DNA from 3 places in the Streptomyces tyrfis genome. Region 3 is predicted to be linked to each of the others. Evidence: riboswitches for the same ligand, from Rfam matches in the RefSeq annotation. Region 3 holds a riboswitch; each other region holds the start of a gene.
What was found. Region 3 has a riboswitch for cyclic di-AMP ahead of WA762_RS11890 (C40 family peptidase). Riboswitches for the same ligand answer to the same signal wherever they lie in the genome.

Region 1 (7,368 bases), on a different contig from region 3:
GCTGCGCACCATCGGCTTCGACCAGGTCTACGAGCGCGCCGAGGGCGCGTACTTCTGGGACGCGGACGGCGCCGACTACCTCGACATGCTCGCCGGATTCGGCGTGATGGGCCTCGGCCGCCACCACCCCGTCGTCCGCAAGGCGCTCCACGACGTCCTCGACGCCTCGCTCGCCGACCTCACCCGCTTCGACTGCCAGCCGCTGCCCGGACTGCTCGCCGAGAAGCTGCTGGCGCACAGCCCGCACCTGGACCGGGTCTTCTTCGGCAACAGCGGCACCGAGGCCGTGGAGACCGCCCTGAAGTTCGCCCGGTACGCCACCGGCAGGCCCAGGATCCTCTACTGCGCCCACGCCTTCCACGGGCTGACCACCGGCTCGCTGTCGGTCAACGGCGAGAGCGGCTTCCGGGACGGCTTCGCCCCGCTGCTCCCGGACACCGCCGTCCCCCTCGGGGATCTCGACGCGCTCGCCCGCGAGCTGCGGCGCGGCGACGTGGCGGCGCTGGTCGTCGAGCCGATCCAGGGCAAGGGCGTGCACGCGGCCCCGCCCGGCTATCTGCGGGCCGCGCAGGAACTGCTGCACCGGCACCGGGCGCTGCTGATCGCGGACGAGGTGCAGACCGGGCTCGGCCGGACCGGCGACTTCTACGCGTACCAGCACGAGGAGGGCGTCGAACCCGACCTGGTCTGCGTCGCCAAGGCCCTCTCCGGCGGCTATGTGCCGGTCGGGGCGACCCTCGGCAAGGACTGGATCTTCAAGAAGGTCTACTCCTCGATGGACCGGGTCCTGGTGCACTCCGCGAGCTTCGGGTCCAACGCCCAGGCGATGGCCGCCGGACTCGCCGTCCTCGCGGTGATGGAGGACGAGGAGATCGTCGCGAACGCGCGCCGCACCGGCGATCTGCTGCGCGGCCGGCTGGCCGCGCTGATCGACCGTTACGAGCTGCTGCACGAGGTGCGCGGGCGCGGGCTGATGATCGGGATCGAGTTCGGCCGCCCGTCCTCGCTGAAGCTGCGCGGCCGCTGGACGATGCTCCAGGCGGCCCGCAAGGGCCTCTTCGCGCAGATGGTGGTGGTGCCGCTGCTCCGCAAGCACCGCATCCTCACCCAGGTCTCGGGCGACCACCTCGAGGTGATCAAGCTGATTCCGCCGCTGGTGATCGGGGAGCCGGAGGTCGACCGGTTCGTCACGGCGTTCACCGCGGTGATGGACGAGGCGCACAGCGGCGGGCTGATGTGGGACTTCGGCAGGACCCTGGTGAAGCAGGCCGTCGCCCAGCGCTGACCGCGCCGCCCGTGCCGCTCCGGGACTGCCCGCCCGCCGTCCGCCGACGTGGCCGGCCCGGCGCAGGCCCGGTGCGGCCCCGAGGTGGGGGGCGTGCGGCGGGCTCTTTGCCTCAGAGGTAAGAAATTTGCCCCAGAGGAAAGTTTTTGGCCCAATGGGTACATGAACACTCCGGACGGAGCGGTGGCCGACGAGCTGCCCGAGGTCGCGCCACGCCTGCGCGACCTGCGCCGTGCCCGCGGTCTCACCCTGGAGGCCGCGGCCCAGCGGGCCGGGCTGTCGCCCGCCCATCTCTCCCGGCTCGAAACGGGCCGTCGGCAGCCGTCGCTGCCGATGCTGCTCGGTCTTGCCAGAATCTACGGTACGACGGTCTCCGAGCTTCTCGGCGAGACACCCCCCGAACGGGACGCGATCATCCGCGGCGGGAAGTTCGAGGGCGCCGAGGCCGACGGCTGGCAGTACCAGCGGGCCGGCGGCTCCGGCCGGGCGATGCAGGCGCTCCGCGTCCGGGTCCCGCACGGTGCGCAGGGCGACCTGGTGCGTGTGCACCCCGGCGAGGAGTGGCTGTACGTGCTCGCCGGGCACCTGCGGGTGACGCTCGGGGACACCGTGCACGACCTCGCCCCCGGCGACAGCGCGCACTTCGACTCGCTCACCCCACACCGGATCACCGCCGTCGACCACGACGGCGCCGAACTCCTCTTCGTCCACACCCTGCTTCAGAGCCCCGCCGCCGAGCTGTGCCTCGGCGGCGGCGTCCACCATCACTGAGACCGGCCCGGCCGGTTGCCAGAGAGGACTGTCATGTCCGATTCCGAGAACTTCGACCCGCTCGGGTCGACCAAGAAGTACGAGGCCCAGGAGCGGAACTTCCCGCGCGGCGTGGTGATCCGGCTGATCGCCTATCTCATCGCCGGACACGTCTTCGCGGCGTTCCTCTATCTGCTCTTCGCGGTGGCCGGCAAGGGCTGACCACCGCTTCCGGGCGGGGCCGCGGTCAGGCCGTTTCGACGAGCCGGTCGCGCAGCCGCTCACGGGTGCCGGGGGACAGCTCCAGGCCCTCGGTCAGATACCGCTCCGTGTCGCCCCAGGTCTCCTCGATGGCGGCGAAGGCCGCGGCGAGATATTCGGGCTGGGCGCCGAAGAGCGGACTGAGCAGTTCCAGCACCTCGGCCGACATGCCGTCCGCCGAGGTGTCGCTGCGGCGGATCCGGTAACGGCGGTGCGCCTCGTTGGACTTGAGGTAGTCGGCCTCGATGGCGTCGCGCTCGACCCCGACCGCGAGCAGCGACACCGCGATCGTCAGACCGGCCCGGTCCTTGCCCGCCGCGCAGTGCATCAGCGCCGGAACGCTGTCCTCGGCCAGGGCGTGCAGAACCCGGCTGTGCTCGGCGGTGCGGGTCAGCACGATCTCGCGGTACGACGCGATCATCCGCTTCGCCCCCTTGCCGTCCGCGAGCAGCGCGCGCAGCTGACCGATGTCGCCGTCGCGCACCATCCGCCAGAACTCGGCCCCGTCGGCCGGGTCGGAGAGCGGGACGCTGATGTTCCGCACGCCGGGCAGCTCCACGTCGAGCCCGTCGAGCCGGCGGTCGGCGGAGTTGCGGAAGTCGAAGACCGTGTGCAGCCCCAGACCGCTGAGGAAGGCGGCGTCCTCGGCGGTGGCGTGCGCGAGATGACCGCTGCGGAAGAGCCTTCCGTGCCGCACCCGCCGACCGTCCATGGTGGGCAGGCCGCCCACGTCGCGGAAGTTGCGGACGCCCGCCAGTTCGGGCTCCGTCGACGGGATCTGCGGCAGCTGCTGCGTCACAGTGACTCCTGGAGGGTCCGGCCGTCGGCACGAGTCGCCGACAAGGCCACTCCCGCGACGATACGACATGGGTTTCTCATCGGTTCATCAGGCAACCAGTTCATCGTCGCCCTGTCGATACCCGCGCCAGGCCCGTGCCGCCCGGCCGGACGGAACGCCCGGGCCCGCTCCTGACGCCCCGTCCGGCCGGCCGTGGTTCCGGGGCGTGCCGGGAGCCGGATCCGGACCGTTTCCCCGACGGAAAGGGGCGGTGAAGAAATCGATCTTTATCGTGCGCATTCCGAGAGTGCGGAATTCGCGGGCCGGGTGGTGACCGGATTCCGCCGCCGTCTCTCATCCGGCTCCGGTTCGACCCGTCATGAGATGCGAGGTGTTTGCGGGAGGCGAAGGGGGTGCTGTTCGCCCGCGCATGTGATCGACGGACTTCAAAAGGATCTCGGTCGCGGCTTCACGGGCCCGGACCGGCCGGGGCCCCCAGGATTCGCCGACGTTTATGAGGGCCGGCCGGGCGGAGTTTGCGCAGGTCCCGGCACGCGACACCTGTCAAATGTCCATATTGAGGTGATTTGTTGGCCTGTGTGTGCATTGTTTCGTGGGCTGGATTCGCGCTCGTGAGCGGGATCATATCCGTGACCGTGCGTGCCGGTGGGGCGGTCCGTCATTCCCGACGGGATAAGGGAAATTCAAGATCCTGAGCCACGCAGTGTGACCGTAATTCCTCGATGAATTCCCGCCGCCGATTCCTTCTCCGGAATCGGCGGCTTGTTCTCGTCGTCCCGGCTCGCCTACGGTCACCGTCAATCCGGTCGGAACGCCTAATCCTGCCGCCGGTCGGATATCGCACCCGTCGACGCGTGGCAGGAGCGGGGGAACCAGGTAGGCCGCCGACCGAAGAGATCCGGTCGGCTCGGGGTGAAGCCGTGCGAGGCACGGCCGGGCATCTCCAGCCCGAACCCGACAGCTCACCTCGCAGGCGCCGGAGAGGAAGCGCACCATGCCCATCTCGGGTAACCACCGTCGTACCAAGTCCAGCGTCATCGCCCGGGGCGTCGCCGCCGCGGGCGTCGGCGCCGCCGTGATCGCCCTGCCGCTGTTCGGAGCGGCCGGCGCCCACGCCGCCACCCCGGCCTCGGCCCCCGCCGCCGCGCACACCGTCCCGGCCCAGCGGGCCGCGGAGAAGCCGGCCGCCATCACGTACTCCGTCGTCGCCGGCGACTACCTGTCCAAGATCGCCGCCGAGCACGGCGTCGAGGGCGGCTGGCAGAAGCTGTACCAGGACAACCGCGAGGTCATCGGGGACGACCCGAGCCTGATCCACCCCGGAGCGAAGCTGACGCTCGGCGCCCAGGGCTCCTCCCACTCCGCGCCCGCCGGCGGCGGCGCGGGCGCCGCCCTGCCGTCGAAGGCGCTCTCCGCGCCGTCGGTGGCCGCCGCGGCCAAGGCCGCGACCGCCTCCGCCCCGGCAGCCCGGAGCAACGCCTCCGGCTACGTCCACCCGGTCCCCGGCAACCACACCACCGGATACCGGGCCTCCGGATCCAACTGGTCCAGCGGCAGCCACACCGGAATCGACTTCCCCGTCTTCACCGGCACCAGCGTGAAGGCCATCACCTCCGGCACCGTCGTCACCGCCGGCTGGGGCGGCGCGTACGGCAACCAGGTCGTCATCAAGCACCCCGACGGCCGCTACTCGCAGTACGGCCACCTGTCCTCGATCTCCGTCTCGGCCGGCCAGTCCGTGACCGCCGGTCAGCAGATCGGCCTCTCCGGCTCCACCGGCAACGCCACCGGACCGCACCTCCACTTCGAGGTCCGCACCGGACCGGCGTACGGCTCGGACATCGACCCGATCGCCTACCTCGCCGCGCACGGCGTCTACGTCTGAGCCGAACGGCCGGACGGCGGGCGGGCCCGGGCACGACCCGGGCCATGCGAAGGGGCGGTGCGCTGCGGCGCACCGCCCCTCTCCGTTATTCCCGGCGTCGCGGCCCTCGTCGGGTGGTCTATCTCACCACCCGTCAACCCCTTATTACGGTCGCGTAGGTCACATTCGTCGGTGCAGGATAAGCGGTTGTGGCAGACGATTCGAGAAAAACACAACGTGGCGTCATCGACCGACAAGGCGCCATCGGGTCGTACGCGGCGATCGGCGACAGCTTCACCGAAGGAGTCGGAGACCCCGGCCCGGACGGGACCTACGTCGGCTGGGCGGACCGATTCGCGGTACTTCTCGCGGACCAGCTTCCGGACCCCGACGAGGCGACGGGCGCCCAGGGCCCCACGCACGCGGACTTCCGGTACGCCAACCTCGCCGTACGCGGCCGCCTCCTCGACCAGATCGTCGCGGAGCAGGTGCCGCGCGCCAAGGACCTGGCCCCCGACCTGGTGACCTTCTGCGCGGGCGGCAACGACATCATCCGGCCCGGCACCGACCCGGACGACGTGGCCGAGCGCTTCGAGCGCGCGGTCGCCGAACTGACCGAGTCGGTCGGCGTGGTCATGGTCACCACCGGTTTCGACACCCGGGGCATTCCCGTGCTGCGTCATCTGCGCGGCAAGATCGCCACCTACACCGCCCATGTGCGCGCCATCGCCGACCGCTACGGCTGCCCCGTCCTCGACCTGTGGTCGCTGCGGTCCGTCCAGGACCGGCGCGCCTGGGACGACGACCGGCTCCACCTGTCGCCCGAGGGGCACACCAGGGTCGCGCTGCGGGCCGCCCAGGTCCTCGGGATCGAGGTGCCCGTCGACCCCGACCAGCCGTGGCCCCCGCAGGCCCCGCGCGGCACGTTCGAGGTCCGCCGCGACGACATCCACTGGGCGCGCGAACACCTGGTGCCGTGGATCGGACGGCGACTGCGCGGCGAGTCCTCGGGCGACCACGTCGAGGCGAAGCGGCCCGACCTCCTGCCCCTCTGAGCCGAGCCCCGGCGGACGGCGCCACCCGTGCCCGAGCCCGGCCCCGGGCGTCCGGCGTCACGACGGCCCCGGCCCCGTCCGCCGGCCGGCCAGGGGCAGGACCGTCGCTCCGACCGGCCCGGCGGACGACGACGGCGGGGCCGCCGGTATCCGTTCCAGCACCCCGCCCGCGAACACGTCGTACAGCGGCAGCGTCTCCAGATGCACATAGCCGATATGGCAGTCGCACACCGCCAGCGGGCAGGCACGCGGGCGCAGCGCGTCCCGGTAGCTCCCGTCGTAGAGGTTGCCGAGCTCGGACCTGACGAAGTGGCAGCGCCGCACCGTGCCGTCGCCGTCGACCGAGATCACCGACTCGCCGGTCCGGCAGGGCAGCCCGGCCGACCGGTGCGGATGGCGGCTGTACGGGAAGAGCGGGTCCAGCTCCGTCCAGCGGTCCGCCTCCTCGTCCGTGTAGGTGTGCCCCTCCGCGGCGTTCACCCACAGATAGACCTCGTCGGGCAGCGCGGCGCGCAGCCGCCGCGCCTCGCCGAGATGCTCGTCGAGCCCGACCACGCCGACGCTGTGGCGGACGCCGAGCGCGGACAGCTCCCGGCACTTCGCCAGGAACCGCTCGTACGGCGTCTGCCCCGGGTGGTAGGTGCACCAGAGCGCGATCTTCTCCCGCCCGGCGTCCCCGGCCCCGGCCAGCCAGCCGGTACGGCCGCTGAGATTGGTCTGGATCGCGACCCGGCCGACGTGCGGCATCCCCGCCAGCTCCACCAGGGCCCGCCGGTACCAGGACCGGACCAGCCCCTCGCCCCACGGCGTGAACAGCACCGAGATCCGGTCGTCGCCGGACCGCGCCGCGACCCACGCGGTGAACCGCTCCAGCGCGGCCCGGTCGGCACGCAGCTGCTCCCGGCTGTCCCGCCGCTTGGCGAACGGACAGTACGGGCAGTCGTAGTCGCAGGACGCGAGCGGACCGCGGTAGAGGATGGTCAGGTCCATGGAGGCGCTCACTTCAGTTCGTACGCGGCCATCGCTGACCGCACGGCCGGGGAGAACAGCTCGGGGCCCAGCGCGTCCGAGTGCGCCAGGCCCTCGGGGGAGAGCCGCAGCAGACCGGCCGCCCCGGCCGCCGCGTCCAGCCAGCCACGCTCCTCGAAACGGGCCAGCTCGGCGGGGAAGTCCTCGGCGGGGAGGCTGCCGAACCGCTCCCGGTACCCGTCCAGCGGCATCCCCGCCGCCTGGAGCACCGACTGCAGCAGATGGCGCCGACGCGCCTCGTCGCCATCGACGTACCGCCCGACCTCGGCGCGCGAGAAGTCCTCGGCGGCGGTGTAGCCGTCGATGATCGCCCGGACCTCCCGCG
Region 2 (7,368 bases), on a different contig from region 3:
CGTTCGCCGCCGAGATCAAGGACGGCAAGCTGTACGGGCGAGGCTCGCTCGACATGAAGGGCGTCAACGCCGCCTTCGTCGCCGCCCTGCTGCGCCACGTCCGCGAGGGCGCCGCATTCGACCGCGACATCGTCTTCTGGTCCGACTGCGACGAGGAGCAGGGCCCCTACGGGGTGCGCTGGTTCCTCACCGAACACCCCGGCAGGGTCGAGGCGGGCGCGGTCGTCACCGAGGGCGGCTGGGTGCTCGACCAGCGCGACGGCGTCACCCCCATGATCGCCACGCTCACCTGCAACGACAAGCGCTCCCTGCTGCTGCGCCTGGAGACCTCCTCGTACGCCACCCACACCTCCAAGCCGTTCACCGGACAGGCCGTGATCCGGCTGGGCGAGGTGCTGGAGCAACTGGGGGAGTGGCGGGCCCACATCCGGCCCAACGCGCTGTCCCGGCGGTACTTCGCCGAACTCGCCGAGGCCACCGCGGACCGGCAGCTCGCCGAAGCCGTCCGGCAGATGCTCGACGCCCGCGGCGAACCGGAACGGGACCGGGCCGGCGAGGCCGTGATCCGGCTCAGCGAGACCCCGGAACTGCACAACGCGATGCTGCGGACCACCCTCGCCTTCACCTCGGCGCGGTCCGGCTACTACCCGAGCATCGTGCCGGGCACGGCGACCGCCGAGTTCCGGGCCGCCTTCCTGCCCGGCGCCGACGACCCCGGCCGCGTCGTCGCCGAGCTGCGCTCCCTGATCGGCAACCGGGCGACGCTGACCGTCGTCGGGAACCCCGGCGAGAGCGAACAGGAGGCGCTGGACCGGCTGCGCGGCTATCTGGCCACGCCCGACTCCACGTCCGACACGGACGTCTTCCGCGCCTGGCAGACGGCCGTGCGCCGGACGCACCCCGGAGTACGGGCCACCGCCTGCCAGTTCGAGGCGGTGACCAGCGCCGTTCCCTTCCGGGAGCAGAACATCCCCGTCTACGGCATGTATCCGTTCACGGTGAACCGGGACATGCTCAAGCGCATGCACGGCACCGACGAGCACATCGGCGTCGAGGCCCTGCGCCGCGGCACCGAGACCGTGTACCACCTGCTCGCCGGACTGCGCACCGACGGCTGATCCTGACCTGACCTGACCTGACCTGACCTGACCTGACCCGGACCGCCGCGCGGGCGTACTTGGCCGCTGCGCCCGCGCGGCGGTCCCGGCGGGGGCCGGGCGTCCGGCGCTCGATCCGTCCGCGGCGTCCGACGGGCCGGAGCGGGCGACGGGCCCGGTGGGCGGGATCGGACAACCGGCCGGTCGGCGGGGCCGGTCAGTCCACCCTGACCCAGTCGAGGGTGCGCTCGACCGCCCGCCGCCAGTTCTCGTACCCCTCGGCGCGCCGCCCCTCGTCCCACTGCGGCTCCCAGCGCATCGACTCCTGCCAGTGCCCCCGCAACTCGCCCACGTCGCGCCAGAACCCGGTGGCCAGACCCGCCGCGTACGCCGCTCCCAGCGCGGTCGTCTCGGTGACGACCGGGCGGCTGACGGGCACGCCGAGGACGTCCGCCTGGATCTGCATGCACAGCTCGTTGGCGGTGACCCCGCCGTCGACCTTGAGCACGTCGAGGTGGACACCGGAGTCCCGCTCCATCGCCTCGACCACGTCACGTGTCTGATAGCAGATGGACTCCAGCGTGGCCCGGGCCAGATGGGCGTTGGTGTGGTAGCGGGCCAGCCCGACGATCGCGCCGCGCGCGTCCGAGCGCCAGTACGGCGCGAAGAGCCCCGAGAACGCGGGTACGAAGTACACGCCTCCGCTGTCCTCGACGGTACGGGCGAGCCATTCGCTCTCCGCCGCACTGCTGATGATCTTCATCTGGTCCCGCAGCCACTGCACGGCGGACCCCGTGACCGCGATGGAGCCCTCCAGGGCGTAGACCGCGGGAGTCTTCCCGAACTGGTACGCGACGGTGGTGAGCAGGCCGTGCCAGGACCGGACCGGTTCCGTGCCGGTGTTGAGGACGAGGAAGTTGCCCGTGCCGTACGTGTTCTTCGCCTCGCCCGGCTCGAAGCACACCTGCCCCACGGTCGCCGCGTGCTGGTCGCCGAGCACCCCGGTCACCGGGATCGCGGCGCGCAACGGCCGCGAGGTGCAGGCGCACCCGTACGCGTCCGGGTCCGAGGACGGGTTGATGACCGGCAGCATCCTGCGGGGGATGCCGAAGATGTCCAGCAGCTCGTCGTCCCAGTCGAGGGTCTCCAGGTTCATCAGCATGGTCCGGCTCGCGTTGGTCACGTCGGTGGCGTGGATGCCGCCCTCGGGACCGCCGGTGAGATTCCACAGCACCCAGGAATCCGTGGTCCCGAACACCGCGTGCCCGCGCTCCGCGGCGGCGCGGACGCCCTCGACGTGATCGAGGATCCACTTGATCTTGCCGCCGGAGAAATAGGTGGCCGGGGGCAGCCCCGACTTGCGCCGGATCACCTCGCCGTGCCCGTCGTTCTCCAGCGCCCGCGCGATGGAGTCGGTGCGGGTGTCCTGCCACACGATCGCGTTGCAGTACGGGCGGCCGTTGCGGGGGTCCCAGACGACGGTGGTCTCGCGCTGGTTGGTGATGCCGACGGCGTCCAGGTCCGAGGCGCTCAGCCCCCCGGAGCGGAGCGCGTTCTGCATCACGGAGTTGGTGCGCTCCCAGATCTCGACCGGGTCGTGCTCCACCCAGCCGGGGCGGGGCAGGATCTGCTCGTGCTCCAACTGGTGCTTGGCCACCTCGTTCCCGTCATGATCGAAGATCATGAAGCGGCTGCTGGTGGTGCCCTGGTCCACCGCCCCGATGAAGTCCGCCATGGTGTGTCGCCTCTCCTGAATCCGCGGCCGGTGCCGGCCCCTCGGGCCCGCGTCCGGCGCGGGAACCGGTCGTCACCTCTCCGGTGGTGCGGGGATCCGGCCCTCCGGCTCCGGCTCCGCCGCGGGGATGAAACGGCCGACGAGGTGCGTGTAGAGGAGGGCGCCGAGCGGGCCGCCCACGAGCGGACCCACGATCGGCACCCAGAAGTAGAGATTCCCGTACTGGTCCCGCCACGCCCCTCCATAACCCGTCAGAAAACTTGCCAGCCGGGGCCCGAGGTCGCGTGCGGGATTGATCGCGTAACCGGCGTTGGTTCCGAAAGCCATGCCGATGGCCACCACGACGAGACCCACGACGAACGGGCCCATATTGGCGCCCGGCGCCGTATTGAGAAGATCCGTGACCGCGAAGATCAGCAATACCAGAATGGCCGTCCCGATGATCTGGTCCCGGAACGCTCCCCATTCGGTGACGGGTAGTTCGATATTTCCGTTGGCGGGCAGGGTCGAGAAGACGGCCTGCGTCTTGACGGTGTGCCCGGGATCCACCCGGGCCAGTGCCTCGGTGTAATTCCAGCGCACCACGAGGGCGCCGACGAAGGCGCCCGCGAGCTGAGCGAGGGAATAGGGGACGACCTTTCGCCAGGGGAATCCCTTGAACGCCGCGAGCGAGACCGTCACGGCGGGATTGAGGTGGGCGCCGCTCAGCCTGCCCGCCACATAGACGCCCAGGGTGACCCCGAGGCCCCAGGCCCAGGCGATGCTGTCGTGGTTTCCCAGCCCGCCGCGGGGGTCGGTGAGCGCTCCGCCGGCCGCGACCTGGGCCACGACGCCACAGCCGAAGAGGATGAGGACCATCGTGCCGGTGAATTCCGCCGCGAGTTCCCCGAGCAATCCCGACAACCTGCGCCGCTCCATGGGGATCTCGCTTCCTGTCAGATCACGACCTTTGGCGGCATTGATCCAGAAACGAGCGTAGGCGCGCGGATGCGGCTCCGCACGCCGTGCGGAGCAGTCGCGTGACGCCGGCCGGCCGGGCCGCGACGGCCCGACCGTCCCGGCGGGGCGGTGGCGCGCTGGGCCCGGCGATGACGTTCCCGCTGGTCATCGCGCCGCCGGCCGGGCTGCGACCGACGGGCGGCCCGCATGGGCGCGACGGTCGAGAGGGCCGCCGCCCGGGCCGGGCCGTGCACCCGGGCGGCGCAACGGGGCGACCGCTCCCGGGCCGGGCGGGTGCCCCGGGAGCGTGGGTGAGGACTGGACGGCGGCCGCATCGGCGTCCGCTCCCAGGGGGGGGTGAATGTCCGGTTTTGAGCATATTTATGGTGAATTACATTTTTGGTCAGTAAAGGCGCTTTAGGTGCGTGCTGCGGCATTTGAGGGTGATACGAAAAGTCCCTTTTGTCGCCACGTGGCGTGAGTCACGAAAAGGCCAGCCGGATGACCCGGTCCGGAGCCCGGACCCTTTCTGGGCAAGGAAAGTTGGCCCCGCCGTGTGAGGTGGATTACTGCGAATTCCATGAATTGATCTTGCGGATCAATTGTGATCAATAAATAGGGACTTGTTTCGTTCTGCTTTCCTCGCCTACGGTCACGGTCAATCCGGACGGAACGCCGAATCCTGCCGCCGTCCGAGAAACCGACCCACTCACGTACGGCAGGAGCGGGGGAACCAGGTAGGCCGCCGGTCCGGTATCCGGAACGGCTCGGGGTGAAGTCGCATTCGTGCGGCCAGACATCTCCAGTCTGAACCCGACAGCTCACCTCGCAGGCGACGGAGAGGAATTCGTCATGACCGCAACGGGTACGTACCGTCGCCGCTCGACCATTTCGCTGAACCGCCGCCTCGTCGCCGCGGCGACGGGCGGAGTCGCCCTGGTGCTTCCGCTGATCGGAGCCGGATTCGCCTCGGCCGCCCCGGCGCAGGCCGCCGAGAAGACCTCGGTGTCGGCCGTCTCCACGGTCGGAACCGCGTCCGCGCCGAAGGGCGCGGCCGTCACGCATTCCGTGATCGCCGGAGACAGCCTCTCCACGATCGCGCGGGACTACTCCCTCGAGGGCGGCTGGCAGAAGCTGTACCAGGACAACCGGGAGGTCATCGGCGCGAACCCCGCCCTGATCCACCCGGGCATGAAGCTGACCGTCGGCGCCCAGGCCGGCTCCAAGGGCCCCGCCGGAATCTCCGCCGCCCCGGTCGCCGCCGTCAAGACCGCCCCCGTCGCCTACACGAACGACCTGGACGGCTGGATCAGGGAAGCGCTCGCCATCATGTCCGAGCACGGCATTCCCGGCAGCTACGACGGCATCCACCGCAACATCATGCGCGAGTCCTCGGGCAACCCCCGGGCCATCAACAACTGGGACTCGAACGCCGCCGCCGGCATCCCGTCCAAGGGCCTCCTCCAGGTCATCGACCCGACGTTCCGCGCCTACCACGTGCCCGGCACCGCGCTCGACAGCTACGACCCGGTCGCCAACATCACCGCGGCCTGCAACTACGCCGCCGACCGGTACGGCTCGATCGACAACGTGTTCGGCGCGTACTGACGCACCCCCGGCCCGGCCCCGCGCCGGCCCCGGAACCGACGGGACGCGCCCCTTCGGAGAGCCGCACGGCTCCCCGGAGGGGCGCGTCCCGTCATGGCGCACCCGCCCCGTCGCGCCGCCCGCCCCCGCCCGCACCCGGACGGGGGCGCGCCTCGTGCGGCGTGCCTCATTCCTGGGCGCGCTCCGCCGGGCGCTGCGGCCGGCCGCCGAGCGGCGGTCTGGGAACCTTCGCCGCCGCGCCCTCCCGGACGGACCGCACCGCCGCCTCGTGCAGACGCCGGCTGTCCTCCTCGGAGCAGCAGGGCACCGGGCTGCCCGACATGGTGAACCAGTCGATCGCGCCCGTGTACTGCACCGTCACCTGGGCCGTGTCGTCCGCCCAGGTCGTATGCACGGTCAGGTCCCCGGTCAGGACCCCGACCTCGTCCGTGAGCACGCCGCCGTGCCCGGAGAAAACACCACGAGTCGTCCATGACGCCCAAGCCATGCATCCAGGCTGGCACCTGATCGGAGGATCCGCGACCCGCGGAACGGCCCACGACCGCCGGGCACTCGACGCCCCGGGTGCCGTCGCCCGTCCGGAATCCGGAACGGGCGGAACTTTCCCCGCGGGGCCGGCTGCGGTTCCCGTACTCCCGGACACCCCGCGACTAGAAGCCCGAAGAAGCTCAAACCGTCGAAACGGATCACCGGGACAACGAATTCCGAAGGTAAACGGCTCTTGACCTATGGAACTCGTCAAGATTGCATGTTCGCGCCGGGAGTGAAGAGAACACACGCCACGTCCTCGTCTGGAGGCGATACCGCTCCCGTGCTCGTACATCACACCTGTTGATCGGAAACGCACGATGACCGAAACGCTCAGCGCTCCCCAGGCGCTCGCGCCGGCGACCGGCCCCACCCCGCAGAAGCTCAAGCGTTCCATCGGCGTCGTGGGCGGGACACTGCTCACGCTGTCGTGCGTGACGCCCGCCTCGACCCTCTTCGTGGTCGTGCCGGACCTGTTCTCCACCCTCGGCACGTACACCGCGCTCACCATCGCCGTCGGCTCGCTGCTCTGCATCGCGGTCGCCTTCTGCTACTCGGAGCTGGGCACCCTCATCCCGAGCGCCGGCGGCGAGTACGCGATGGTGTCGACCATGGCGGGCCGACTGGCCGGATGGCTCGTCTTCGTGCTGTCGCTGCTGGTCGTGATGATCGTGCCGCCGGTCATCGCCATGGGGACGGCCGACTACCTCGCCCCCGTCGTGCACATCCCGGCTCCTCTCGCGGGCGCGGGCGTCATGCTGCTCGCCACCCTCGCCGGGCTGCTGGACCTGCGGGCCAACGCCTGGATCACGGGGATCTTCCTGGTCCTCGAAGTGGTCGCGGCGGCCGTCGTCGCCGTCCTCGGCTTCGCCCACTCCGAGCGCGGGGCCTCCGCCCTGGTGCACGGCCAGGTCGCCGCGCCGGACGGCACGGTCTCCACCGTCACCACGATGATGGTGGTCTCGGGGCTCGCGATCGCGCTCTTCATCACCCAGGGCTTCTCCACGGCCGTCTACCTCTCGGAGGAGCTGGAGGACCCGCGCCGCAACGTGGCCCGCACGGTGCTCGCCACCCTGGCCATCTCCTCGGCGGTCATCCTGGTGCCCGTCGTCGCCATCACACTCGGCGCCCCGGACCTGGCGGCGCTCACCTCGGGCGATCTCAACACCATGGTCGCCGCCTGGTCCAACTCGGCCGTCGGCACCTTCGTCAGCCTCTGCGTCGCCCTCGCCATCATCAACGCGGGCATCGTCATGGTCATCCAGAACTCGCGGGTGCTGTTCGCCTCCGCCCGTGACAAGGCGTGGCCCGGCCCGGTCAACGACGCGCTGTCCCGGCTGGGCCGGTTCGGCTCCCCGTGGGTCGCCACCCTCCTCGTCGGCGTCCCCGGCGCGGCGCTCTGCTTCGTCAACCTCGACACCCTGTACGGCGTCACCGGCGTCTCGGTCACCGGGATGTACC
Region 3 (7,368 bases):
GGCTGACCGCGCGCGCCGATCTGACGGACGAGCAGGTCGACGCGGCGGTGGAGACCGTGCGGCGGACCGCTCCGGTCAGCTGACCGGAGCGCGGCACGGACCGGAGACGAACGAGGCCCGGTCCGCCGCCGCGGCGAACCGCGGCGGCGGACCGGACACGCACCTGGAGTCCGGGGCGGACAGCCGGCCGGCACCGGACGGGCCGGTCTCCACGCACTCGTTCAGCCCCGTGCTGCGGCTGCTCCGCCGCCGGCGCGGTTCGTGCCGAGCGGAGAAGTCCGACGTGACGACCTCCTCGGGCGGACCGGCCAGGAGCGTGCGCGGCCCCGCGCCGGCCACGCCGTACGTGTCCAGCAGCCGGTTCACCTCGGTCGGCCGCATCCCGCCGCCCGGCCCTGACGCGGTTGATCGCCGACTGGTGTCGGCCGACTGTCCGCGCGGTCTTCCGGCGGGTCGGTCCCGAGGCGTGACGCGGGCTCCGGACCTTCTCCCCGGGCTCGCGGCGTCGTACCACGGGTCCGCGCCGGATGCGCGGGCTCCCTCCCTCTCGCGCCGGGCGGTCGGTGCGGCGCGCGCGTGCGGTTTCGCGCGGCCGCGTTCACCGCATCGAGCGACAGATATATGCATATCTTGTGGGATCGGCGTCACAGCGGGTGCGATCAGTGGCAATCTGACGCGAAGCGGAACCAGGACCGGGAACGTGCCGGTCCGGGTGGGAAAGGGGTGGCTCGCCGTGGCAGACCATCAGGAAGCAAGCATCACTCTGCCGAGCGAGCCGGTCTCGGTCCCGGCGGCCCGCAGACACACGTTCCGAGTGCTCACCGAATGGGGCCTGACCGCGGACGACGGCCTCGCCGACGCCGTCCGGCTGATCGTCTCGGAGCTCGCGACCAACGCCGTCCAGCACACCCTCGGCCAGTCGCCCACCTTCACCGTGGAGCTGAGGCTGGAACGGGAGGAGCTGCTGCGCCTCGGAGTGACGGACAGCCACCCGCGCCTGCCCCGACGGCTGCCCGTGGCCGTCCAGCAGGACAACGGGCGAGGCATGGTGATCATCCGGAAGCTGGCCGAGGAGCGCGGCGGCCGACTCCACGTCACCCCCACCGCCGACGGCGGCAAGACGGTGTGGATCGACCTGCCGTGCGGCGGCTCCGCGCGGAGCTGAACGTTTCGCCCGGCCGGCCAGGTCTTACCGGACGGGCCGCCTCCCCGGTGCCGGTGCGGCGCCGTGCGGGGCCCTCCGGCGTGCCGGAGGAGGCCGGAGGACCCGGCCGCCGGAGGGCGAGGCGTCAGCGGACGCGGCCGTAGTAGACGCTCTTCGACCAGATCTTCTCCAGGCGGACGACCGCGCCGGTCCTCGGCGAGTGCCAGATCTTGTTGTGCCCGGCGTAGATCCCCACGTGGTAGACGCTGCGACCGTAGTGGAAGAAGACCAGGTCACCGCGCTGCCGGTGCCGGGCCGAGACATGGCGGGTCTTGTTGTACTGCTGCTGGGCGGTGCGGGGGAGCTTCTTGCCGGCCTTCTTGAACGAATAGACCGTCAGGCCGGAGCAGTCGAACCGGTAGGGGCCGCTCGCCCCCCACCGGTACGGCGCCCCCTTCTTCGACGCCGCGATGTTGAGCGCCTTCAGCGATGGAGCGGCCGCCTGGGCCTCCGTGGCGGCGCCCGGGGCGAGCATGGTGCCCCCGACGGCGGCCAGAGTCAGAACCGAGGCCGTACCGGCCCGGGCGAGCAGAGACGGGACATGAACCTGCGCAGTCATGCGCAACCCTTCGTCAGCCGCCTGTGAAGGATGACCTGTCGGGTTCGGGCTGGCGAAGTTGCCCGGCCGCGCTCGGCGGCTTCACCCCGAGGGCCGACCGTGAACCGGTCGACCCGTTGTGCTCGGGTCCTCCACTCCTGCCGATCCACTTCCGTCGACCAGTCATCCGGGCGGCGGCAGGACTCGGCGTCCGCCCGGACCGCCCCGCCGCGGTGGCGGGGGCTTGTCGTCCCAGGGATCTTGACTCACCGACAGTCGTATTTCCGAGCTGAAACGACGATATGTGAGAGTCCTCACGACTGACCTGTTCGAGTGGAGCTGACGTTTTCGAGCACCCGGTTGCGCGTGTGCGCCCGGTGTGCATCAGGCACGTAAGGGCGTATCTCGTGCACCTATCATCCGAAAACCGCAAGTTGGAATTTTGCCTGCAAACGGTGTTTTCTACGCTGAAAGAGTAGGAAAATCGGTTTGATCGTCGGGCGTGTCGTGTGGGGAGGCGGCCGGTTCTCCGGCGGCGGCGACGGCGACCGGACGCGTGCTCAACTCCCCGGAACGGGCGGCAGGGCGATCCGCCCGCACCGCCGCTCCCCGTCCAGCACGCGCAGCGCCCGGGCGAGGGTGCCGGCGTGGAGCCGCGCCTCGCCGCGCTCGTGCATGAGCGTCAGGGCGTCCCGCAGCGCGCCCGCATGCGCGGCCAGTGCCTGCGCGGCGCGCAGCGCGCCGTAGGTGTCGCCGCCGTGCACCGGATTGATCCGGCCCAGCTGATCGACGACTTCGAGGTAGCGGTCGATGAACTCGCCCTCGGCGCGGGTCAGAGCCGGAAGCGGAGGCGTCTCGGGCGTGCGCATCAGTCGCTCACTTCGGACCGGACGGCCGGAGCGACGTCTTCCGGCTCGCCAGGACGTGGTCCGCCAGGCCGTACGCCAGCGCGCCCGGCGCATCGAGGACGAGATCGCGCTCGATGTCACCGGCGACACGCGCGCCGTCGCGGCCCGTGTGACGGGCCAGCAGCGCGACGAGCGTCCGGCGGACCCGTTCCAGCTCCGCCGCCTCGTTCTCCAGATCCGACGGGCGTCCTCGTACCGGCTCGGCGAGGGCGGGCTGACGCAGGATCACCCGGGCCCCGGGCAGCATATGCCGCCGGCCCGGGGCGCCCGCGGCCAGCAGGACGGCGGCGCAGGCCCCTGCCTGGCCCAGGCAGTACGTCTCCACCTCGCAGGCGAGGAACTCCATCGTGTCGTGGACGGCGGTCATGGCCGCGAACGAACCCCCGGGGGAGTTGATGTAGAGCGAGACCGGCAGGTCCGGTGCGGCGTATTCCAGATGGATGAGCTGCGCGATCAGGTCACCGGCCGCGGTGTCGTCGAGTTCGGTGCCGAGGAGGACGATTCGCTCGGACAGCAGCTTGGAGTACGGGTCGAAGGTGCGGGTTCCATGAGCCGTGCGCTCGGTGAACTCGGGCAGTGCGTATCGGGCGGCGGGGCGGAACGACATGGGCTGCCTCTCGTCGAGGGCCTGCGCGGGCCCGTGTCGGGACCGCGTCAGCGCCTGTAAGAAATGTACAGGACGTACAGAAGATCATGATGGGGGTACGTCCTGGTGATCCGCTGAAACGCCCAGGTCGGAGAGTTTTGCCGTTCGCTGAGGGCGGATGTCTCACAGTCCGTCACGATGGCTTGAGCATCAGGCTGCTTCGCCCTCGCTGAAGCCGAGTGGAGCAGTCGGGTGGTCCGAGGCGACGCGGAGGTCACCGGGGCGCGGGCGGACGTGCACCCCGCTCGGTGACGTCGGCGTCGGCATGCCCGGATCATGCGGCGAGGGCGACGCCCGGCGCGCCGTTGGCGGCGGGAAGCGTGGGGTGCGCGTCGTAGAGCCGGACCTTCCACGGCTCCAGCTCCCGGCTTCCGCCGCGGCGAGCGGGCGGGCTCACGCAGTTGGCGAGTCGTGGGCGACTGGCCGAGGCGGTCGACGAAGGTGTGGCCGGAGGGCGCGGTGACGAGGCGGGTCGAGCGGGCAGTCCTGGGCGCCCGGCACGGGAACTCACCCGACGAACCAGCGCGCGGCCCTTCGCCCGCGGAGATCCCAACGCGTTCGACGCGTCCGTGACGCTTCCCGTTCCGTCCCGCGTGGGTCGCACGCGTGCGGGGTCGTACTGCGATTCCGGCAGCTCGGGGGTTCTGTGCGCAGTCGGATTCCCCGGGTCGTCTCGGGTCCGTGCTCAACGCGTCCGGCCGTCCCGACGCGACCGGCGCGTCGGCAGGAAGTGCCGCCCGAAGAAGAATCTGACGAGCCGTCACCAGTACTGCCCGGGCTGGCCATACGTGGTGGAGCGTTGTTACACAACGATCATTGAGTGCCTCCGAGCGCCCCCGGAATACTTCAAGCCCCGGGGGTCGCACGAGACTTCGAGAGCACCCCGTCCGGGCCGGGCCCTCGCCCGCCCGATTCACTCCTGAGCAGGGGCAATCTTGCGTAAACGATCAAAACAGGCGTATGCCGTCGTGGCTGCGGCCGCCGTCGTCCTGACGGCGGGCATGACCGGCCCGGCATCGGCGGGGACCAGCGGCCCGGACCCGGCGGTCCCGAGCGCCGTCAAGGGCACGGGGGCGGTCGGCAAGGCCGTGCGCACCGTCACCCTGATAACCGGTGACCAGGTTCTCGTGGACTCCCGCGGCCGGGTCGGCGGTATCCAGCGGGCGAAGGGCAGACAGGACATGCCCTTCTTCACCTGGACCTACGACGGCCGCACCTATGCGGTGCCGCGTGATGCCCGGCGGCTGATCGCCGACGGCACGCTGGACCAGCGGCTGTTCGACGTCACCGGACTCGCCGAACCGGAGAGCCTCAAGGCCAACCGGGCCGGCCTCAAGGTGATCGTCGGCTACCGGGGGTCGGCGGCCGGTTCCGCCCGCGCCGAGGTGCGTTCCTCCGACGGCACCACCGTCCGCCGGACCCTGTCGGCCCTCGACGCCGACGCCGTCACCAGCACCACCGACAGCGCGGGTTCCCTGTGGGACGCGCTGACCCGTCGGCGGAGCGACGGTTCGGCGGCCAAGGCCTCCGGCATCGCGCGAATCTGGCTGGACGGCGTACGGAAGGCGTCGCTCGACCACAGCACCGGCCAGATCGGCGCTCCGGCGGCCTGGGCCCGCTCCTACGACGGCACCGGTGTGAAGATCGCCGTCGTGGACACCGGAATCGACGCCACCCACCCGGACCTGGCGGGCCGGGTGGTGGCGGAACGGAACTTCAGCGGCTCCCCGGACGCCCGGGACCGGGTCGGGCACGGCACGCACGTGGCCTCCGTCGCCGCCGGTACGGGGGCCAAGGACGCCCGGTTCAAGGGCGTGGCGCCCGGGGCCCGGTTGATCAGCGCCAAGGTGCTGGACGATCAGGGCAACGGTGACGACTCCAGCATCCTGGCGGGGGTCGACTGGGCCGTCGCCCAGGGGGCCGACATCGTCAACATGAGCCTGGGCAGCCCCGACACCCCGGGGATCGACCCTCTGGAGGCCCAGGTCGACAAGCTCTCCGCGGAGAAGGGCGTCCTGTTCGCGGTGGCCGCGGGCAACAGCGGGCCGGGCCGGGGCACGGTCGCGTCCCCCGGCAGCGCCGACGCGGCGCTGACGGTCGGCGCCGTCGACGACGACGACCTGATCGCCGACTTCTCCAGCGTCGGGCCCCGCACCGGGGACGGCGCCGTCAAGCCCGACATCACCGCACCGGGCGTGGAGATCACGGCGGCGGCGGCGAGCGGCATCCCGGACCAGAACCCTCCCGGATACGTCGGCATGAGCGGCACGTCGATGGCGACCCCGCACGTCGCGGGCGCCGCGGCGATCCTCAAGCAGAAGAACCCCACCTGGACGGGCGCACAGATCAAGGCGGTCCTGACGGGCTCGGCCAAGGGCGGCTCCCACTCGGTCTTCCAGCAGGGGGCGGGCCGGCTCGCCGTCGACAAGGCGATCGACCAGACGCTCGTCTCCGAACCGGCCTCGGTCGCCCTGGGCACCCAGCAGTGGCCCCACACCGACGACACACCCGTCGGCAAGCAGGTCAAGTACCGGAACAGCGGCACCACCGACGTGACGCTGGACCTGTCGCTGGAGGCACCCACCGGCGGGGACGAGAAGCCCGCCCCGGCCGGGTTCTTCACCCTCGGGGCACAGCGGATCACGGTCCCGGCGGGCGGCACCGCCGCCGTGGACCTGACGGCCGACACCCGGCTCGGCGGCACGGTCGACGGCTCGTACTCGGTCACGGTCGTCGCGACCGGAGGCGGCCGGAGCGTGCGCACCGCGGCATCGGTGGAGCGCGAGGCCGAGTCGTACGAGGTCACCTTCAACACCCTCGGACGGGACGGTGCGGCCAGTGCCAACTGGCAGGCCGACCTGAAGGGCTACAGCGGGTCCGCCGCGGGCCGTCGGTTCTTCCCGGACCTGTCGTCGGGCTCCGCCACGGTCCGACTGCCGCGAGGCACCTACAGTCTCGCCGCCGACATGCTGGTCGACCCCGCTGCCCCGGCCAAGGGCATCGACCTGATCAACAACCCGCAGTTCTCGGTGACCGGTCCCACCACGGTCACCCTCGACGCCCGGACCACCCGGCCCGTCGCCTTCGCGGTGCCGGACGCGGCCGCACGCTACACGCGCGCCGGAATGATGTACACCGTGAGCACACCCGAGACCTTCATCATCGAGGGGGGCGAGTTCGGCAGCTTCGACCATCTGCGCACCGCGTACCAGGGGCCCGAGATGGAGGACGGCGTCCTCGCCCAGCAGTGGTCCGCGCACTGGCAGCGGGGCGGCGACGAGTACAACGTCCTCACCGGCGGCCCGGTCAAGGAACTGGCCACCGGTTACAGCAAGACCTACAAGCCCGGGGACATGGCCCTGGTGAAGGCGAAGGTCGGATCGTCCGTACCCGGCCTCGACGGCGCCCTCGCGGCGAACGGCGTACTGGACTACGGAGGCGGCGTCGAGGCCCCCTACACCGTGCAGCCGGCGCCGGGAACGCGCAACGTGTATCTGTCCACGGCCGACGGGGCCGCCTGGAACATCGTCGCGGGTGTGCTGGGCGGGGCGGATCCCTCGGGCCGGCGGAGCTTCGACGCGCTCTACGGTCTCGACGAGCCGCGGCGGTACAAGGCGGGGGAGACGTACACCGAGACCTACAACGTCGGTGCACCGGGGCCGCGGATGAACGCGAACGAGGGGATCGTGCGCGACGGCGACACCATCTTCGGTGCGCTGCCGCTGGTCAGTGACGGGGCGGGCCATTTCGGGATCGCCCGGTACTCGGGCGCGAGCACCACCGTGCACCGCAACGGCGAGCTGTACGTGAAGAAGGACGTCGCCGTCGACCAGGGGCCCTTCGAGCTGCCGTCGGAACCCGCCAGGTACACGGTGTCGACCACGATCCACCGGAACCCGGAGTTCAACCGCACCGGGACCCGGATCGACGCCTCGTGGACCTTCGACTCGGCCCGCACCGAGAGCCCGACCATGCTCCCGGTCTCCATGGTCCGCTTCCTGCCGGATCTCGCGCTGGACTCCACCGTTCCGGCAGGCGGCAAGCAGACCTTCCCCGTCGAGGTGCAGGGCGC

Region 1: it holds a riboswitch for cyclic di-AMP, as region 3 does, so the genes downstream of both, WA762_RS03825 (M23 family metallopeptidase) here and WA762_RS11890 (C40 family peptidase) in region 3, are expected to answer to the same signal.
Region 2: it holds a riboswitch for cyclic di-AMP, as region 3 does, so the genes downstream of both, WA762_RS14875 (LysM peptidoglycan-binding domain-containing protein) here and WA762_RS11890 (C40 family peptidase) in region 3, are expected to answer to the same signal.

The regions. Positions count from the first base shown of each region.
Region 1 covers NZ_JBAGJZ010000003.1:143,902-151,269, reverse strand. Annotated here, with positions in the region: gene WA762_RS03845 (aspartate aminotransferase family protein) at 1-1,285, shown strand, start outside; gene WA762_RS03840 (helix-turn-helix domain-containing protein) at 1,448-2,056, shown strand; gene WA762_RS03835 (DUF6126 family protein) at 2,090-2,257, shown strand; gene WA762_RS03830 (tyrosine-protein phosphatase) at 2,283-3,095, opposite strand; cyclic di-AMP (ydaO/yuaA leader) riboswitch at 3,931-4,084, shown strand; gene WA762_RS03825 (M23 family metallopeptidase) at 4,090-4,980, shown strand; gene WA762_RS03820 (SGNH/GDSL hydrolase family protein) at 5,169-6,014, shown strand; gene WA762_RS03815 (STM4011 family radical SAM protein) at 6,072-7,004, opposite strand; gene WA762_RS03810 (STM4012 family radical SAM protein) at 7,013-7,368, opposite strand, start outside.
Region 2 covers NZ_JBAGJZ010000016.1:64,786-72,153, reverse strand. Annotated here, with positions in the region: gene WA762_RS14890 (M20/M25/M40 family metallo-hydrolase) at 1-1,118, shown strand, start outside; gene glpK (glycerol kinase GlpK) at 1,315-2,832, opposite strand; gene WA762_RS14880 (MIP/aquaporin family protein) at 2,905-3,750, opposite strand; cyclic di-AMP (ydaO/yuaA leader) riboswitch at 4,463-4,621, shown strand; gene WA762_RS14875 (LysM peptidoglycan-binding domain-containing protein) at 4,624-5,379, shown strand; gene WA762_RS14870 (hypothetical protein) at 5,546-5,866, opposite strand; gene WA762_RS14865 (APC family permease) at 6,228-7,368, shown strand, end outside.
Region 3 covers NZ_JBAGJZ010000012.1:70,611-77,978, forward strand. Annotated here, with positions in the region: gene WA762_RS11875 (8-amino-7-oxononanoate synthase) at 1-83, shown strand, start outside; gene WA762_RS11880 (hypothetical protein) at 76-381, opposite strand; gene WA762_RS11885 (ATP-binding protein) at 734-1,165, shown strand; gene WA762_RS11890 (C40 family peptidase) at 1,290-1,763, opposite strand; cyclic di-AMP (ydaO/yuaA leader) riboswitch at 1,767-1,930, opposite strand; gene WA762_RS11895 (hypothetical protein) at 2,303-2,611, opposite strand; gene WA762_RS11900 (ATP-dependent Clp protease proteolytic subunit) at 2,619-3,257, opposite strand; gene WA762_RS11905 (hypothetical protein) at 3,571-3,693, opposite strand; gene WA762_RS11910 (S8 family peptidase) at 4,232-7,368, shown strand, end outside.